One region of the Serratia sp. 121840015-1 genome, then DNA from elsewhere that is predicted to be linked to it. Evidence: predicted binding sites of a transcription regulator. Region 1 holds the regulator's gene; the other holds the start of a gene.
The links. Region 1 encodes PurR, which represses purine synthesis genes. Its sites were predicted from a motif close to CANGCAAACGTTTGCNTG; they were not measured.
Positions count from the first base shown of each region.

Region 2: a site for PurR is predicted at 3,526-3,543, ahead of purE (5-(carboxyamino)imidazole ribonucleotide mutase). Genes of this name have one in related genera too.

Region 1 covers NZ_JBSEYF010000001.1:1,751,971-1,761,076, reverse strand. Annotated here, with positions in the region: tRNA gene ACUXAC_RS08490 (tRNA-Val) at 1-69, opposite strand, end outside; tRNA gene ACUXAC_RS08485 (tRNA-Val) at 90-166, opposite strand; tRNA gene ACUXAC_RS08480 (tRNA-Val) at 187-263, opposite strand; gene ACUXAC_RS08475 (MATE family efflux transporter) at 445-1,821, opposite strand; gene ACUXAC_RS08470 (riboflavin synthase subunit alpha) at 2,059-2,709, shown strand; gene ACUXAC_RS08465 (I78 family peptidase inhibitor) at 2,764-3,057, shown strand; gene cfa (cyclopropane fatty acyl phospholipid synthase) at 3,130-4,281, opposite strand; gene punC (purine nucleoside transporter PunC) at 4,625-5,836, opposite strand; gene punR (DNA-binding transcriptional activator PunR) at 5,960-6,904, shown strand; gene purR (HTH-type transcriptional repressor PurR) at 6,901-7,926, opposite strand; gene cydH (cytochrome bd-I oxidase subunit CydH) at 8,251-8,340, shown strand; gene sodB (superoxide dismutase [Fe]) at 8,402-8,980, opposite strand.
Region 2 covers NZ_JBSEYF010000003.1:266,643-275,748, reverse strand. Annotated here, with positions in the region: gene folD (bifunctional methylenetetrahydrofolate dehydrogenase/methenyltetrahydrofolate cyclohydrolase FolD) at 1-265, shown strand, start outside; gene ybcJ (ribosome-associated protein YbcJ) at 276-488, shown strand; gene cysS (cysteine--tRNA ligase) at 550-1,935, opposite strand; gene ppiB (peptidylprolyl isomerase B) at 2,245-2,739, shown strand; gene ACUXAC_RS17575 (UDP-2,3-diacylglucosamine diphosphatase) at 2,750-3,472, shown strand; gene purE (5-(carboxyamino)imidazole ribonucleotide mutase) at 3,622-4,146, shown strand; gene purK (5-(carboxyamino)imidazole ribonucleotide synthase) at 4,143-5,210, shown strand; gene ybbP (putative ABC transporter permease subunit YbbP) at 5,280-7,712, opposite strand; gene ybbA (putative ABC transporter ATP-binding protein YbbA) at 7,709-8,395, opposite strand; gene tesA (multifunctional acyl-CoA thioesterase I/protease I/lysophospholipase L1) at 8,366-9,004, shown strand; gene ACUXAC_RS17545 (SDR family oxidoreductase) at 9,031-9,106, shown strand, end outside.

The DNA.
Region 1 (9,106 bases):
CCGAGTGGACTCGAACCACCGACCCCCACCATGTCAAGGTGGTGCTCTAACCAACTGAGCTACGGACGCACTGCACTGCTTCTGAAATTTGGTGCGTCCGAGTGGACTCGAACCACCGACCCCCACCATGTCAAGGTGGTGCTCTAACCAACTGAGCTACGGACGCACTGTACGGCTTCAGGAATTTGGTGCGTCCGAGTGGACTCGAACCACCGACCCCCACCATGTCAAGGTGGTGCTCTAACCAACTGAGCTACGGACGCATCTTTTCCTGTCTGTCATGGCTGACAGCGGGGACGAATATTAACGAGCTACCCGCGTGCTGGCAAGGGGAAAAGCGCAATTTTATTCGGTATTTCACGCGATTGCTGAGGTTGTGCGCAGTCCGGCGTTTTTTTCCGCAAACCGCAGCCCGGCCGGGGATGAAACCGGCCGGGCGCGGGCTCAGCGCGTGGATCGCTGCAGGATGACGGCGGTCGGCTGTTTCTGCAGCCAGCGCATGCGTAGCGCCATCATGATGGCGGCGAAGGTCAGGCCGATGATAAAGCCGATCCAGAAACCGCTTGGCCCCATTGCCGGCACCACCACATCGGTTAACGCCAGCAGATAGCCGCTCGGCAGGCCCAACACCCAATAAGCGATGAAGGTGATAAAGAAGATCGCGCGGGTGTCTTTATAACCACGCAGCACGCCACTGCCGATCACCTGGACAGAATCCGAGATTTGGTACAGCGCCGCCAGCAGCATCAGCTGCGACGCCATCGCCACCACCGCCGGGCTGTCGTTGTACAGCAGGGCGATCGGTTCGCGGAAGGTGGCGGTAAACAGCGCGGTGCAGACGGCCATGGTGATGCCGACGCCGATGGCGGAGTAGGCGGCGACACGGGCGCCTTCAACCGAACCTTCCCCCAGACGGTAACCGACGCGGATGGTGGCGCCGACGCCCAGCGACAGCGGCAGCACGAACATCAGCGCGCTGAAGTTAAGCGCGATCTGGTGGCCGGCGACCGCAACGATCCCCAGCGGCGAAACCAGCAGCGCCACCACGGCGAACAGCGTGACTTCGAAGAACAGCGCCAGCGCCACCGGCATGCCGATGCCGATCAAGCGCTTCAGCGCCGCCCAGTCTGGGCCGCCGAGATCGCCTGCCTGGCGTTTGATGTCGCGCTGCGAGGGCGCGCGCTTCACGTACCAGCGCATCATCAGGAACATGATCCAGTAGACGCTGCCGGTGGCGACGCCACAGCCGACGCCACCCAGCTCCGGCATGCCGAACTTGCCGTAGATGAAGATGTAGTTGATCGGGATATTCACCAGCAGGCCGAGGAAGCCGATCACCATGCCGGGCTTGGTTTTGGACAGGCCTTCGCACTGGTTGCGCATCACCTGGAAGAACAGGTAACCCGGCGCTCCCCACATGATGGCGTGCAGATAACCGACGGCTTTATCCGCCAGCTGCGGGTCGATGTTGTGCATCATGTCGATGACGAACTTGCAGTTATACAGCACCACGATCAGCAGCACGGACACGCCGGAAGCCAGCCAAAAACCCTGGCGCACCTGGTGAGCGATGCGATCGCGCCGCCCGGCGCCGTTAAGCTGGGCGATAACCGGGGTCAGCGCCAGCAGCAGGCCGTGGCCGAACAGGATGGCCGGCAGCCAGATTGAAGTGCCGACCGCAACCGCCGCCATGTCGGTGGCGCTGTAGGCGCCGGCCATGATGGTATCCACCACGCCCATGGCGGTTTGCGATATTTGCGCGATGATGACCGGGATAGCGAGAGCCAATAAACTACGCGCTTCAATTAAGTACTTCTGCACGCATACACCTTTCTATTTATATATGTGGGAGGGAGGGCTGCCGCGAGAGGACAACAATTAAAATAGCGGAATTTTGTCAAAAATATTGTACCTGCTCGGCGTCGTTAAGCAAACGCCGCAGATAAATAGTTATTAAATGCGCAGGCCCGCGTTTTTTGCCTACGCGGATTTGGTTTTCAGCGCCAACTGGGGCAAACTGCCGGGAGCGTTTTAACCTATTAGTAAGAAGAGGCACATATGTTCACCGGTATCGTACAAGGCACCGCGCCGCTGGTCGCCATTGATGAGAAACCCAATTTCCGCACCCACGTGATCGAGATGCCTGCCGAGCTGTTGCCGGGGCTGGAGCTGGGCGCGTCGGTGGCCCATAACGGCTGCTGCCTGACCGTGACCGAGGTGGAAGGCAACCGCGTCAGCTTCGATTTGATCAAGGAAACGCTGCGCCTGACCAACCTCGGCGATCTGGCGCTGGGCGACATCGTCAATATCGAGCGCGCGGCGAAGTTCAATGACGAAATTGGCGGTCATTTGATGTCCGGCCATATTATCTGCACGGCGGAAGTGGCCAAGATTTATACGTCAGAAAATAACCGCCAGGTATGGCTGCGCATGCCGAATGCGGAATTGATGAAATATGTGCTGCACAAAGGTTTCATCGGCATCGACGGCATTAGCCTGACCATCGGCGAAGTGGTGAATAATCGTTTCTGTGTGCACCTGATCCCGGAAACGCTGGATCGCACCACGCTGGGTAAGAAACGCCTGGGCGATAAGGTGAACATCGAAATCGATCCGCAAACGCAGGCGGTGGTGGATACCGTCGAGCGCGTGCTGGCCAACCGGGAAGCGACGCTGGCGGCGGCGATGGCGCCGGCGCACAAAGACTGACAGCGATTCTGGCGTTGCCGCCGGCATCGAATCATAAGCAGAGAGGAGAAACGCGTGAAGTTTTATGGGAAAACGTTGTTGTTAACCGCGTTGCTGGCGCTGAGCGCCTGCAGCAGCTCACCTGAGCAGGGCGCCGGCGCGCAAATGGCCGATGCGGACGATACCTGCGGCGCTTCGCAGTATCAAAACTTCGTCGGTAAGCCGATGACCTCGCTGGAAGGCGTGCGGATCGACGCCAAGGTGCGCGCCATTCCGTACAACTCTGCCGTTACCATGGATTTCAACCTGCGCCGCCTGAACTTCCTTGGCGATAGCAACGATAAAATCATTCGCGTTTATTGCGGTTAACCCGCAGCATCCGAAAGAGCAAAAAAAAGCCCCGGCGATGATGTTACCGGGGCTTTTTTATTGGGGAAACGTTCAGCGCGCGACGCGAATGCCGCCTTCAACGCCTTTCGGGCTGAACACCACCTGCCACAGCTGCAGATCGCGCGCCCGGAACGCGCCGGCGCAGGCGTTCAGGTAGTAGCTGAACATCCGCTCGAAGCGTTCGGAATAGCGCGGGGCAAGCTGCGGCCACGCCTGTTTGAAGCGCTCGAACCAGGCCATCAGCGTGCGGTCGTAGTCGGCGCCGATGTTGTGCCAGTCTTCCATCACGAAATGGCCCTCGCTGGCTTCGGCAATATGGCTCACTGAAGGCAGGCAGCCGTTCGGGAAAATGTACTTGTTGATCCACGGATCGACGTTCATATCGGTCTTGTTGGAGCCGATGGTGTGCAGCAGGAACAGGCCGTGCGGCGCCAGATTGCGTTCTACCACGTTGAAATAGGTGCGGTAGTTTTTCGGCCCGACGTGCTCGAACATGCCGACCGAGACAATGCGATCGAACTGCTGATGCAGATCGCGGTAATCCTGCAGCAGGATCTGCACATCCAGCCCGGCGCAGCGCGCCTGAGCCAGCTTCTGCTGTTCGGCAGAAATGGTTACGCCGACCACTGACACGCCGTAATGCTTCGCCGCATAGGCGGAAAGACCGCCCCAGCCGCAGCCGATGTCCAGCAAACGCATGCCCGGTTGCAGCTGCAGTTTTTCGCAGATCATCCGCAGCTTCGCTTCCTGCGCTTCCTCCAGCGTAGTAGCGTCTTTCCAGTAGCCGCAGGAATATTGCATGTAAGGATCGAGCATCAGGGTAAACAGATCGTTGCCGAGATCGTAATGTTCTTTGCCGACGATCCAGGCGCGCTTTTTCGATTGCAGGTTGGTCAGGCGCGCGGCGGCGATACGCAGGGTATCTTTCAGGTGGTGGGGGAGTTTCTTCTCCAGCCCGGCGCTGACCACGCGCTGGAAGAACATATCCAGCCGTTCGCACTCCCACCAACCGTCCATGTAGCTTTCGCCCAGGCCCAGCGACCCTTGCTGCAGGACGCGTTTAAAGAAATCGGGGTTTTTAACCTGAATATCGAAAGGGCGCGATCCGTTGATTTCAATGCCGGCCAGACCGAGCATTTCGTGCGCGATACGGTACCACTGATTGTCCTGGATGCTCAGATCTTCTATACACGATGAACTCATAGCTTCTCCATCACCTTCTTCTGACTGATGACCCGTTAGGAAACAGCTTAGACAATTTCTGCGGGTGCATACGTTTACCGGCGGAAAATAGGCCCGCGGCGTCTGATATCCGACTATGAACAGAGGAAATTTAAAGAAACGACCCGGCGCGAACGGCGCGGGATAAACGCATCCTTAAAAAAGAGTGTGACGCAAAGCGCGTACACAAGTGCTAATTGAGATATAGAGATTATAAGGTGTTACTTTACAAGGTTGTTTTTGAGTATAGGCGTGCCGAGGCGTTGACTCAACTGTAAATCGCACTCGGCACGCATATTCTTTAAGTGATTATTAAACTTGGTAATTATGACGCTGAGTTAGCATGTTCCCGCTGCGCCTTTTGCTGCGCGTCAACGGCTTTTCCCCGCTGCAGGAAATACCCCAGCGCGGCCAGGATCACCGTCGATACCATTACCGTCACCGTCGCCAACAGCGGCTGGGCAATGAACGCCGACACCAGCATGCTCGCCACAAAACACAGCCCCAGCTGCAGCGTATTTTGCAGCGCGGCGGCCTTGCCACTGCTTTCCGGGAACGGCATCAGCGCATTCGCCACCATGATCGGATAGCCGGCGCCGTTGACCAGCGCCATCACGCAGAACGGGATCAGCAGCGTGGTGAGCGTCGGTGCGGTCAGGGTCGCCACCAGATACAGCGCCACCATGCTGACACCATAAGCTACCAGCAGCCACGGCAGCAGGGTTTTGCCATTGATGCGCTTGAGCGCGGCGCGACAGCCATAGCCCCCCAGCAGAAAAGCCAGCGTTTGCGGCACATAGCTCAGACCGATGTCGCTCGGGCCGTAGCCCATATCACCGAGGATGAACGGCGAGCCGGTCAGCCAGGCAAAGAAGCCGGCCGAGCAGGCGGCGTACATGGCGACGTTGCCGCTGAACACCGGGGATTTCAACAGTTGCCAGAAGCTGACGCCGTTTTTTGGCGCATCGGCGGTGGGTTGCGTTTTGGCGCGATCTTTGAGCAACAGCGTCGGCAGCAGCAGCAGGGCGGTGATGGCCAGCAGCACGGCGAAGATCGCACGCCAGCTGGCGTGGTTCAGCAGCCAGGCGCCCAGCAGCGGCGCCAGCGCCGGCGAAAGCGCGACCAGCGGCATGATGGTGGCGAATACGCGATTAGCCTGGCCTTCGCGATAGCGGTCGACCACCAGCGCTTGCCAGATGGCGGCGGCGGAACAGACGCCGACGGCCTGAATAAAGCGCAGGATCCAGAGCTGCACGGCGTTCTCCACCCACAGCATGCCCAGGCAGCCGAGGGCGAACAGCGTCAGGCCGATCAATAATACCGGTTTGCGGCCCAGGCGGTCGGAGAGCGGCCCCCACAGCAGCTGCGCGAAGGCGAAGCCGGCCAGGAAGATGCTCAGGCTGGCGCTGACCGCGCCGGCGGAAATTTGCAGTTCCTCCCGCATGGCGCCAAAGGCGGGCAGGTACATATCGGTCGCCAGATAACCCAGCATGCTCAGGCCGGCGAGATAGAACATAAAACCAAAGGAATTTCGCATGGTATTTCTCGTTAATATTTTAGTGTCGCAGGTTTTTAGCGCCGGCCAGTGTATCCGGCTGGATCTCTGCTTGTGAAACGGTAATATTTGCAAAGTGCTGTTAAAAAAATTGAAGGCAAAGCGATGTGGTCTGAATATTCTCTTGAAGTGGTCGACGCGGTGGCGCGTACCGGCAGTTTCAGCGCGGCGGCGCAGGAGCTGCACCGGGTGCCGTCGGCGGTGAGCTACACGGTACGGCAGCTGGAACAATGGCTGGCGGTGCCGCTGTTTGAGCGGCGTCACCGCGATGTGGAGTTGACGCCGGCCGGTGCGCTGTTTATCAAGGATGCGCGAGTTGTTATCAAAAAAATGCTCGACACCCGCCGCCACTGTCAGCAGGTGGCCAACGGGTGGCGCGGCCAGCTGAATATCGCCGTGGACATCATCGTCAAACCGCAGCGCAGCCGCCAGCTGGTGCTGGATTTTTACCGGCATTTCCCCGATGTCGAACTGATGTTGCAACCCGAGGTGTTTAACGGCGTGTGGGATGCGTTAGTGGACGGCAGAGCGGACATGGCGATCGGTGCCACCCGCGCGGTGCCGGTCGGCGGCGGCTTCGCCTTTCGCGACATGGGGTATATGAACTGGCTGTGCGTGGTCAGCCCACAGCACCCGCTCGCGCAACTGGCAGGGCCGCTGAATGACGATCGGCTTAGGCCGTACCCTGCGCTTTGTCTGGAAGACACTTCGCGCAATCTGCCCAAGCGCGTCACCTGGACGCTGGATAACCAGCGGCGGCTGGTGGTGCCGGACTGGACCTCGGCGCTCGACTGTCTGTGCGCCGGGTTGTGCGTCGGTATGATGCCGGCGCATCTGGCGCTGCCGCGGGTGCAGCGCGGTGAGTTGAAGGCGTTGCAGCTGCAGCAGCCGTTTCCCGCCAGCCCGTGCTGCCTGACCTGGCAGCAGGATAAACCGTCACCGGCGATGAGCTGGCTGCTGGCGTATCTGGGCGATGGGGAGACGCTGAATCAGGAGTGGCTGAGCGAGGCGAAGCCGGAAGCCGCGCAGGCTTCCGGCGCGGGGGATTAGCGGCGGTAGTCGATGAACGGCCCGTCGGCGACCGAGCGGCGTTCGATCAGCTTCGGATGCACTTCGATCACCTGCGACTCTTCGCGCTTGCTGATGATGCGATCCAGCAGCATGGTGAAGGCCATTTCGCCCAGGCGCTCTTTCGGCTGGTGAATGGTGGTCAGCGCCGGGGTGAAGTAGCGGGCGTTGCGCACGTTGTCGTAGCCGATCACGGAAATATCCTGCGGCACCCGCAGGCCCAGCTCGTCGGCGGCGCAAATGGCACCCATCGCCATGATATCACCGCCGCAGAATACCGCGGTCGGCCGCTGTTTTTGCGACAGAATTTGGTGCATCGCCTTGTAGCCGGACTCCGGCTCGAAGTCGCCCTGGACGATCCACTCTTCGCGAATGTCGATATGCGCTTCCTGCAGCGCCTTCATAAAGCCCTGGTGACGGCCGCCGCCGGTGTTGCGCGACAGCTGGCCCGGAATGGCGCCGATCTCGCGGTGACCGCGTTCGATCAGGTAACGGCCGGCCAGATAGCCGCCTTCGAATGCGTTATCGATGATGGTGTCGGTGAAGTCGCCGCGCGCGGCGCCCCAGTCCATCACCACCATCGGGATGTTACGGTAGTCTTCCAGCATGCCCAGCAACTGATCCGGGTACTCGGAGCACATGACCAGCAGGCCGTCGACGCGCTTTTGCGCCAGCATCGCCAGGTAGGCGCGCTGCTTGTCGAGATTGTTGTGCGAGTTGCACAGGATCAGGGTGTAGCCTTTGCTGTAGCAGCTGTTTTCCACCGCCTCGATCACTTCGGCAAAGTAGGGCGCTTCGCTCGAGGTGGCCAGCAGGCCGATCGACTTGGTGTGATTGACTTTCAGGCTGCGCGCCACGGCGCTCGGCGAGTAGTGCAGCTCTTTGATGGCGGCCCACACGGCCGCTTTGGTCTCTTCGGCGACGAAACGAGTCTTATTGATGACGTGCGAAACGGTGGTGGTGGAAACGCCCGCGCGTTTGGCCACATCTTTAATCGTTGCCATGTAAGGAATGACTCCTGAACTCACATGTTTACAGCATGTAAGTGTGATGTTAATCGTTTGCCTACGTAGATCCTTCTCCAGAGAAGCGAAAACTGAGTTTTTAGTGTGTTGAAGTCTTCAGCGCTTAATCAGGAGGGGCATGGATGCCGGTACGCAGTTGTGAACTGCGAATTTTGTCGCATATTGAACAAAAGTGGAAGAGGTAATCGAGATTATAAACCGGGAAATGATAACAAGATTTTATCGGCGAACTGTGGGAAAATGATTTGACGTACTAATTGTGCGCCTTTTATCCTTAGGAAAGCCCATTTTAAAGGAGTTGTCATGGATACCGAATTGAAGATGTCGCTGTTCACCACCGTCTGCGCATTGGCGGTCATTATCGCTTTCAGCTTCGTTGCCGCGTTGAACTGATTTACCCCCGGTTATAAAAAAGGCGCAGCCTGGCTGCGCCTTATCACCTCAGAACCTGCGCTTACGCCAGGTTTTCCGCTGCGAAGGTCCAGTTGACCAACGCCCAGAAGTTTTCCAGGTATTTTGGACGCGCATTGCGGTAATCGATGTAATACGCGTGTTCCCACACGTCGACGGTCAGCAGTGGTTTGTCTTCACCGGTCAGCGGGGTGGCCGCGTTGGAGGTGTTGACGATCGCCAGCGCGCCGTCCGGCTTTTTTACCAGCCAGGTCCAGCCTGCACCGAAGTTTTTCACTGCGGCATCGGTGAACTGCTCTTTGAACGCAGCGAAAGAGCCGAAGGATTTGACGATTGCCGCCGCCAGTTCGCCCTGCGGTTCACCGCCGCCCTGTGGCGACAGGCAGTGCCAGTAGAAGGTGTGGTTCCACACCTGCGCGGCGTTGTTGAAGACGCCGCCGTTAGAGGTCTTGATGATCTCTTCGAGCGATTTGCCTTCGAACTCGCTGCCTTTCACCAGGTTGTTCAGGTTAACCACGTAGGTGTTGTGGTGTTTGCCGTAGTGGTATTCCAGGGTCTCGGCGGAGATGTGCGGCTCGAGCGCGTTTTTCTCATACGGTAATGCAGGTAATTCAAACGACATTGCTTCCTCCTTTACAGCGCCATTCGCTTCCCGCCGGGGCGAGAGCCGTATGGGCCGTTTTTTATTGTGGTCATTCAATCTTAACAATTTTCATCATAAAAAACAGGAGGAAAAGCGAGAAATGCG
Region 2 (9,106 bases), on a different contig from region 1:
GAACGCCGATCTGCTGGTGGTGGCGGTCGGTAAGCCGGGCTTCATTCCGGGCGACTGGATCAAACCGGGCGCCATCGTGGTGGACGTCGGCATCAACCGTCTGGAAAGCGGTAAAGTGGTGGGCGATGTCGATTTCGACGCCGCCAGCGAGCGCGCCGCCTACATCACCCCAGTGCCGGGTGGCGTCGGCCCGATGACCGTTGCTACACTGATCCAAAATACCTTGCAGGCCTGCGAGGAATATCACGACGTTCAACCTAAATAAGTAAGGCAGTATGGAAATTTTCAATCTGGACAATCATCCCCACGTCGAACTGTGCGATCTGCTAAAGTTCCAGGGCTGGTGTGAAAGCGGCGGCGCCGCCAAAGAAGTCATCGCCGAAGGGCAGGTGAAAGTCGACGGCAAGGTCGAAACCCGCAAGCGCTGCAAGATCGTCGCCGATCAGGTGGTGGAATTCAACGGCGGCAAGGTCACGGTTAAACCCTAACCCGCAGCCATAGAAAAAGGCGCTGAATTCAGCGCCTTTTTTGTTTTTCCCTGCGGCCGGATTACTTGCGGCGCCAGGTCGTGCCCTGCGGGCCGTCTTCCAGCACGATGTTCATCTCGTTCAACCGATCGCGGGCAGCATCCGCCAGCGCCCAGTCCTTGGCGGCGCGCGCTTCGTTACGCTGTTTGATCAGCGCTTCGATCTCCGCCACTTCGCCGTCGTCAACCTGAGCGCCCCCTTGCAGGAACTGCTCCGGCTCCTGCTGCAGCAGGCCGAGCACGTTCGCCAGCTTACGCAGTTCCGCCGCCATACCGTTGGCCGCCGCCATGTCTTCACCCTTGAGGCGGTTAACCTCGCGCGCCAGATCGAACAGCGCCGAGTAGGCTTCCGGGGTGTTGAAGTCGTCGTCCATCGCTTCGCGGAAGCGGGCTTCGAACGCTTCGCCGCCGGCCGGCGCGGCGTCGGCATCGGTGCCGCGCAGCGCGGTATAGAGGCGCTCCAGCGCGGTGCGCGCCTGTTTGAGGTTCTCTTCGCTGTAGTTCAGCTGGCTGCGATAGTGGCCGGACATCAGGAAGTAACGCACCGTCTCCGCATCGTAATGGCCGAGCACGTCGCGAATGGTGAAGAAGTTATCCAGCGATTTGGACATTTTCTCTTTGTCGATCATCACCATGCCGGAGTGCATCCAGTAATTGACGTACGGGCCGTCGTGGGCGCAGCTCGACTGTGCGATCTCGTTCTCGTGATGCGGGAACATCAGATCGGAACCGCCGCCGTGGATATCGAAGTGGGTGCCCAGCTGCTTGCAGTTCATGGCGGAGCATTCGATGTGCCAGCCCGGACGGCCCGGCCCCCACGGCGACTGCCAGCTTGGCTCGCCCGGCTTGGACATCTTCCACAGCACGAAGTCCATCGGGTTGCGCTTCACATCGTCGATCTCTACGCGCGCGCCGGCCTGAAGCTGATCCAGATCCTGGCGCGACAGCAGCCCGTATTGCGGATCGCTGTCGATGGAGAACATCACGTCACCGTTGCTGGCCACATAGGCGTGATCGCGATCGATCAGGCGCTGGGTGATCTCGATGATCTCGGCGATGTGCTGGGTCGCGCGCGGCTCTTGATCCGGGCGGTCGATCAGCAGCGCGTCGAAGTCGGCGTGCATTTCCGCCAGCATGCGTTCGGTCAGCTGGTCGCAGGTTTCATGATTTTCCGCCGCGCGGCGGATGATTTTGTCGTCCACGTCGGTGACGTTGCGCACGTAGTTCAGCGAATAGCCGAGATAGCGCAGGTAACGCGCCACCACGTCGAAAGCGACAAAGGTACGACCGTGGCCGATGTGACACAGGTCATAGATGGTTACCCCGCACACGTACATGCCCACTTTCCCGGCATGAATGGGTTTGAATTCCTCTTTTTGACGACTCAGGGTATTAAAAATCTTTAGCATCGGGAGATTCCGTGGTGTGCGTGATAACAAAAAAGATAACCGGGCTTCAGGTTTTCCGCCCGGTAGCGTATTGAAACCTGAAGCCTGATCTATTGCAAGGTTAAGGCCATGCTTTGCTGATTTCACGCGAATAAAATGCGCGAAATTCGGCGGCTGGCGCAATTGTTATAATATAACATAAATGCAATTACCACAGACAGTGCACGGTTGAGCCGCTGCTGACTCGCTGGGGCGGATATGTTATAAGGGCGGTCTGAATGTTCACTCGCTTTACGTGACGTCTCACTTCACCTTGTTAGGATTAAAACTATGGTTACTTTCCACACCAATCACGGCGATATCGTTATCAAGACCTTTGCTGACAAAGCGCCGGTTACCGTTGAAAACTTCCTGAACTACTGCCGCGCCGGTTTCTACGACAACACCATCTTCCACCGTGTGATCAACGGCTTCATGATCCAGGGCGGCGGTTTCGAGCCGGGCATGAACCAGAAAGCGACCAACGCGACCATCAAGAACGAAGCCAACAACGGTCTGAAAAACACCATCGGCACCCTGGCAATGGCGCGCACCAACGATCCACACTCCGCCACCGCACAGTTCTTCATCAACGTGGCTGACAACGACTTCCTGAACTTCCGCGGCGAAAACGTGCAGGGCTGGGGCTACTGCGTGTTTGCTGAAGTGGTTGAAGGCATGGACGTGGTCAACAAGATCAAAGGCGTGAAAACCGGCCGCAGCGGCATGCACCAGGACGTACCGGTAGAAGACGTCGTGATCAACAGCGTGACCGTCAGCGAGTAATCGCGGCTGCATGAGTACGCTGTTCATCGCAGATCTGCACTTGTGCGCACAGGAACCGGCAATCACTGCCGGTTTTCTGCGTTTTTTACGGCGCGAAGCAGTTCACGCCGACGCGCTGTACATCCTCGGCGACCTGTTTGAAGCCTGGATCGGCGACGACGATCCCGAGCCGCTGCACGCGGAGATCGCCGCGGCGCTGAAAGCGCTGCAACAGGCCGGCGTGCCCTGCTACTTCATCCACGGCAACCGCGATTTTCTGCTCGGCAAGCGCTTCGCCCGCGCCAGCGGCATGCAGCTGCTGCCGGAAGAGAAAGTGCTGGAGCTGTACGGCCGCAGGATCCTGATCCTGCACGGCGACACCCTGTGCACCGACGATCAGGCCTATCAGCAATTCCGCCGTAAAGTGCACAACCCGCTGATTCAAAAATTGTTCCTGGCGCTGCCGCTGCGCTGGCGACTGAAGATCGCCGCCAACATGCGCGCCCGCAGCCAGCAATCCAACCAGTACAAGTCGGAAGCCATCATGGACGTCAACCCGCAGGCAGTCGAACAGACGATGCTGCGCCACGACGTGCACTGGATGATCCACGGCCATACCCATCGCCCGGCGGTGCACCGGCTGGCGTTGAGCAACGGCGAAGCCCATCGCGCGGTGCTGGGCGCCTGGCACGTCGAAGGATCGATGGTCAAAGTCAGCGCCGACGCCGTCGAGCTGATCCAATTCCCATTCTGAGCCCCGGACTGGCGCGCGAGTGAAAATTCGCGCTTTCGGCGGTGAAAACCGGCGACGCAACCGTTTTCCTCGCCGTGCGCTCATGGTATGCTCTACGCCCTCATTCGGCCCTCAGCCGACGCCAGACAAATCACAGGAGCCTTACACCCATGGGAGCCAACGCCGCTTCAGCCGCCACTACCGGGGCGAAAATCGCAATTGTAATGGGATCGAAAAGTGACTGGGCCACCATGCAGTTCGCCGCCGAAGTCCTGACCCAGCTCGAAGTCCCCTTCCATGTCGAAATCGTTTCCGCCCACCGTACGCCGGACAAGCTGTTCAGCTTCGCCGAGCAGGCTACCGCCAACAGCTTTGACGTGATCATCGCCGGCGCCGGCGGTGCGGCGCACCTGCCGGGCATGCTGGCGGCGAAAACCCTGGTGCCGGTGCTGGGTGTGCCGGTGCAAAGCGCCGCGCTGAGCGGCGTAGACAGCCTGTACTCCATCGTACAGATGCCGCGCGGCATTCCGGTGGGCACGCTGGCGATCGGCAAAGCCGGCGCCGCCAACGCCGGGCTGCTGGCGATGCAGATCCTGGCGCTGCACGACTCCGCGCTGGCGCAGCGTTTGGCGGACTGGCGTCGGGCGCAGACCGAAGAGGTATTGAACCACCCCGATCCGCGGGAGGACGCATGAAGCCAGTTTGCGTACTGGGCAACGGCCAGCTGGGGCGCATGCTGCGCCAGGCCGGCGAACCGCTGGGCATCGCCGTTTACCCCGTCGGCATCGATGCCGAGCCCGAGGCGGTGCCGTATCAGAACAGCGTCATTACCGCCGAGATCGAACGCTGGCCGGAAACCGCGCTAACGCGCGAGCTGGCGACCCACAGCGCCTTCGTCAACCGCGACATCTTCCCGCGCCTGGCCGATCGCCTGACGCAAAAACAGCTGCTCGACCAGCTCGGCCTGGCGACCGCGCCGTGGCAGCTGCTGGCGAGCGCCGCCGAATGGCCGCAGGTATTCGCTTCGCTGGGCGAGCTGGCGATCGTCAAACGCCGGGTCGGCGGCTATGACGGCCGCGGCCAATGGCGCTTGCGCCCGGGCCAGGAAGCCGAACTGCCGGCCGACGCCTATGGCGAGTGCATCGTCGAGCAAGGCATCAATTTCTCCGGCGAAGTGTCGCTGGTGGGCGCGCGCGGCCACGACGGCCGTTCGGTATTCTACCCGCTGACCCACAACCTGCATGAAGACGGCATCCTGCGCACTAGCGTGGCGCTGCCGCAGCCCAACCCGGCGCTGCAGCAACAGGCCGAGCAGATGCTGGCGGCGATCCTGAACGAGCTGAACTACGTCGGCGTGATGGCGATGGAGTGCTTTATCGTCGGCGATCGGCTGCTGATCAACGAACTGGCACCGCGCGTGCACAACAGCGGCCACTGGACGCAAAACGGCGCGTCCATCAGTCAGTTCGAGTTGCATCTGCGCGCCATCCTTGGCCTGCCGTTGCCGCAGCCGGTGGTGAGCACGCCGTCGGTGATGGTCAACCTGATCGGCACCGCCGTCAACGAACAGTGGCTGTCGCTGCCGCTGGTGCATCTGCACTGGTATGAGAAAGAGGTGCGCCCGGGCCGCAAGGTCGGCCACCTCAATCTGAACGACCCGAGCGCCGCCGATCTGCGCCAGGCGCTGCAGGCGCTGGCGCCGCTGCTGCCGGGCGAATACCAAAGCGGGCTGGCCTGGGCACAGCAGAAGCTGGCCTAAAGCGCCGCCGCCGAAAGTAAAAGGGGTTAGCCTTAGGCTAACCCCTTTTTTCATCCCGCTAAGTCAACATCACCCCTCATAACTGCGGAACAGCGCCCGGCCGCGCAGCAGGCGCACGCCCAGCCAGCCGCCGCACAGCGACAGCAGCAGCGCGCTGGCCAGCGGCAACGCCCACCACAGCACCGGCGTCGGCGTCCACGGGAAGTCGAATACCCGGCTCTGCAGCAGCCACAGCGCCGCCTCGGCGCCCACCGCCGCCGCGATGCCCGCCACCAGCCCCAGCAGGGCGAACTCGCACCACAGTGTGCGGCGCAGCAGCCGTTTGCCGGCCCCCAGCGTGCGGTACACCACCAGCTCCTGGCGGCGCTGACGCATGCCGACCTGCACCTGCGCCAGCAGCAGCAGGCCACCGCACAGCACCACCAGCACCACCATCACCTCCAGCGCGCGGCTGACCTGCTGCAGCACGCCGCCGACCTGTTTCAGGATCGCGCCGATGTCCAGCAGGCTGAGCGTCGGAAACTGGCGGTTGAGCTGGGTCAGCATCTGGCCGTCGCCGTCGTAGCGGAAGCTGGTAAGCCAGGTCTGCGGCTGGCCGTCCAGCGCGCCCGGCGGGAAGATAAAGTAAAAGTTCGGCTTCAGGCTTTCCCAATCCACCTGGCGCAGACTGGTGACCTTGGCGCTGAACGCCTGGGTATCGCCGCTGAAGGTCAGCGTGTCGCCCAGCGTGATCTTCAGCCGCCCGGCAATGCCTTCATCCATCGAGACTTCGCCGCTTTTCGGCGGCCAGCTGCCCGCCACCAGCGGATTATGATCCGGCAGATCGGCCAGCCAGGTCAGGTTCAGCTCGCGGTTCACCGCCTCGCCGCCCGGATCGTCTTCATGCACCCGCTCGGTCGCCAGCTGCTGGTTTATCTCGGTCAGGCGCACCCGGACGATCGGATAATAGGTTTCCGGCTTGATCTGGTGCTGCTGCAGGAAGGTTTTCACCTGCGGCACCTGCGCCTCGGTCATGTTGAGCAGGAAATAGTTCGGGCTGTCCGGCGGCAGCTGTTGCTGCCAGCGTTCGAGCAGATCGCCGCGCAGCACCAACAGCAGCGCCAACAGCATGAACGACAGCGAAAATGCCGCCAGCTGGCTGATGGTCACCCACGGCTGATGCAGCAGGCGGTTAACCGCCAGCCGCAGCGCCAGGCTCTTGAGCGTGATGCGGCGCAGCAACAACAGGCTGCCCCAGCCGATGCCGCCCAGCAGCAGCGCCAGCACCGCCATACCGGCCAGGATCGCCCACAGCAGCGTGCTGGCCCCCATCAGCGTCACCAGCAGCGCCACCACGACCGCCGCCGTCACCGGCAGGAAGTAGCGCAGCGGCCAGACGTTGGCCACCACGTCGCGGCGCAGCACCCGCAGCGGTTGGGTAGCCAGCAGCTGACGGTACGGCCGCAGCCCGACCAGCAGTGAAATCAGCACCAGCGCGCCGAGCGCCCACAGCCACGGCCAGGCGCCGGCGGCAGGCAATGCGGCCGGTAACACCGGTTTCAGCAGGCGAATCAACAGCGCTTCGAACGCCAGCCCGATCGCCCCGCCGCACACCGCCGCCAGCGCCATCACCGCCAGCCACTGGCCGACGATCAGCTTACGCAGCGCGCCACGCCCGGCGCCGAGGGTTTTCAGCACCGCGATCAGATCGTAGCGGCTGCGGCAATAGTGGCTCATCGCCACCGCCACGGCGGCGATCGACAACAGCAGCGTCAGCAGGGCCGACAACAGCAGGAACTGTTGGGATCGCTGCAGAGACTTGCCGAGCGCGCTGCCGGACTCCTGCAGCCCGAACCAGCGCTGATCCGGCGTCAACTGCGGCGTCAGCCGTTCTTCGTAACGTTGAATATCCGGCTCGGCGCCGGCGAACATGTAGCGGTAGGTCAGGCGACTGCCCGGCTGCACCGCGCCGGTCTTATCGACGTCCGCCAGGTTGATCATGATGCGCGGCGCGGTCTGGAACGGGTTGAAGCCGGCGTCCGGCTCCTGAATGATTTCACCGGCGATGCGCAGCGTGGTGTCGCCCACCTCGAGCGAATCCCCGACTTTCACGTTCAGCAGCGCCAGCAGACGCGGTGCCACCAGCACGCTGCCCGGTTCGGGCTTGATGTTGGCCGGGCGCGTTTCCAGCTTGCCGTACAGCGGATAGGCCAGATCGGTGGCTTTCACGTCCGCCAGCTGCGGCCGATCGCCGGCATAGGTCATGGTGGTGAACGACAGCTGACGGCTCAGTTTCAGCCCCTGCTGCTGCGCGTCCAGCAGCCAGCCTTCCGGCACCGGATGCGCGCTGCGCAGCACCCGATCGCCGGCGATAAAGTCGCGGCTCTGTTGGCTGAGCCCTTTGTCCATACGATCGCTGATGCTGCCCAGCGCCAGCACGCAGGCCACGGAGAGCGTCAGCGCCAGCCAAACGATCAGCAGCGACGGCGAGCGCCATTCGCGCCAGAACCAGCGCCAGATCATGCTTCCTCCCACAGCTTGCCTTCGCGCAGCCGCAGCCGCCGCTGGCAGCGCGCCGCCAGGGTTTCGTCATGGGTCACCAGGATCAGGGTGGTGTCAAAATCGCGATTGAGGGAAAACAGCAGGTCGGCGATGCGATCGCCGGTCTGACGATCGAGGTTGCCGGTCGGTTCATCGGCGAACAGCACCCGCGGCCGGCCGCTGAAGGCGCGCGCCAGCGCCACGCGCTGCTGCTCGCCGCCGGACAGCTGCGCCGGCAGGTGATCGAGCCGTTTGCCCAATCCCAGCTGTTCCAGAAGCTGCACCGCCTGCTCGCGGCTTTGCCTGTCGCTCTCGCCGCGCAGCAGCGCCGGCAGCTGCACGTTTTCCAGCGCGTTCAGCGTCGGCACCAGCATGAACGACTGAAACACGAAGCCGACGTTCCTGGCGCGCAGCGCGGCGCGGCCCTCTTCGTCCAACGCGGTCAACGACTCGCCGAGCAGGCGCACCTCGCCCTCGCTGCCGTCATCCAGCCCGGCCAAAATGCCCAGCAGGGTCGATTTCCCCGATCCGGATTCGCCGATCAGGGCGATCGTCTGCGCGGGTTTGACAAGCAGCTCGACTCCGGTAAGGATGGTGAGCTGATGCTCACCCTGACCAACGTGTTTACTAAGATGATGAACTTCAAGAACGTTTTCCGCTGGCATCTTCCCTTCCTTTTGCTGTTGGGATTATTCAGTTTACGCGCTGTCGCCGCCGATACCTTGTTGATTTTGGGCGACAGTTTAAGCGCCGGCTACCGCCTGCCGATCGAGCGGGCCTGGCCGACGCTGTTGGCCGAACAGTGGCAGAAAAAACCGGGCGCGCCACAGCTGGTCAACGCCAGCATCAGCGGCGACACCGCCGCACAGGGGCTGGCGCGTCTGCCCGCGCTGCTGAAACAGCATCAGCCGCGCTGGGTGCTGATCGAGCTGGGCGCCAACGACGGCCTGCGCGGTTTCCCGGCGCAGGACGTACAGCGCGATCTCGGCCAGATCATCACACAGGTGCAGCAGGCCGGCGCACAGCCGCTGCTGATGCAGATCCGCATCCCGCCGAACTACGGCCGCCGCTATACCGAAGCGTTCAGCGCCGTTTACCCGGCGCTGGCCAAGCAGTTCAACATTCCGCTGCTGCCGTTCTATATGGAACAGGTGGTGGTGAAGCCGGAATGGATGCAGGATGACGGATTGCACCCCAATGGGGACGCCCAGCCGTTTATCGCCACCTGGATGGCGGAGCGCCTGGAACCGCTAGTAAAACATGAGTCTAACTAAATTAGGGTCGTACACTAGGTAAAGTTATGCAAAAAGCAGTATTGATAACCGGCTGCTCCAGCGGGATTGGACTGATTGCGGCGCAGGATCTGCGCAACCGCG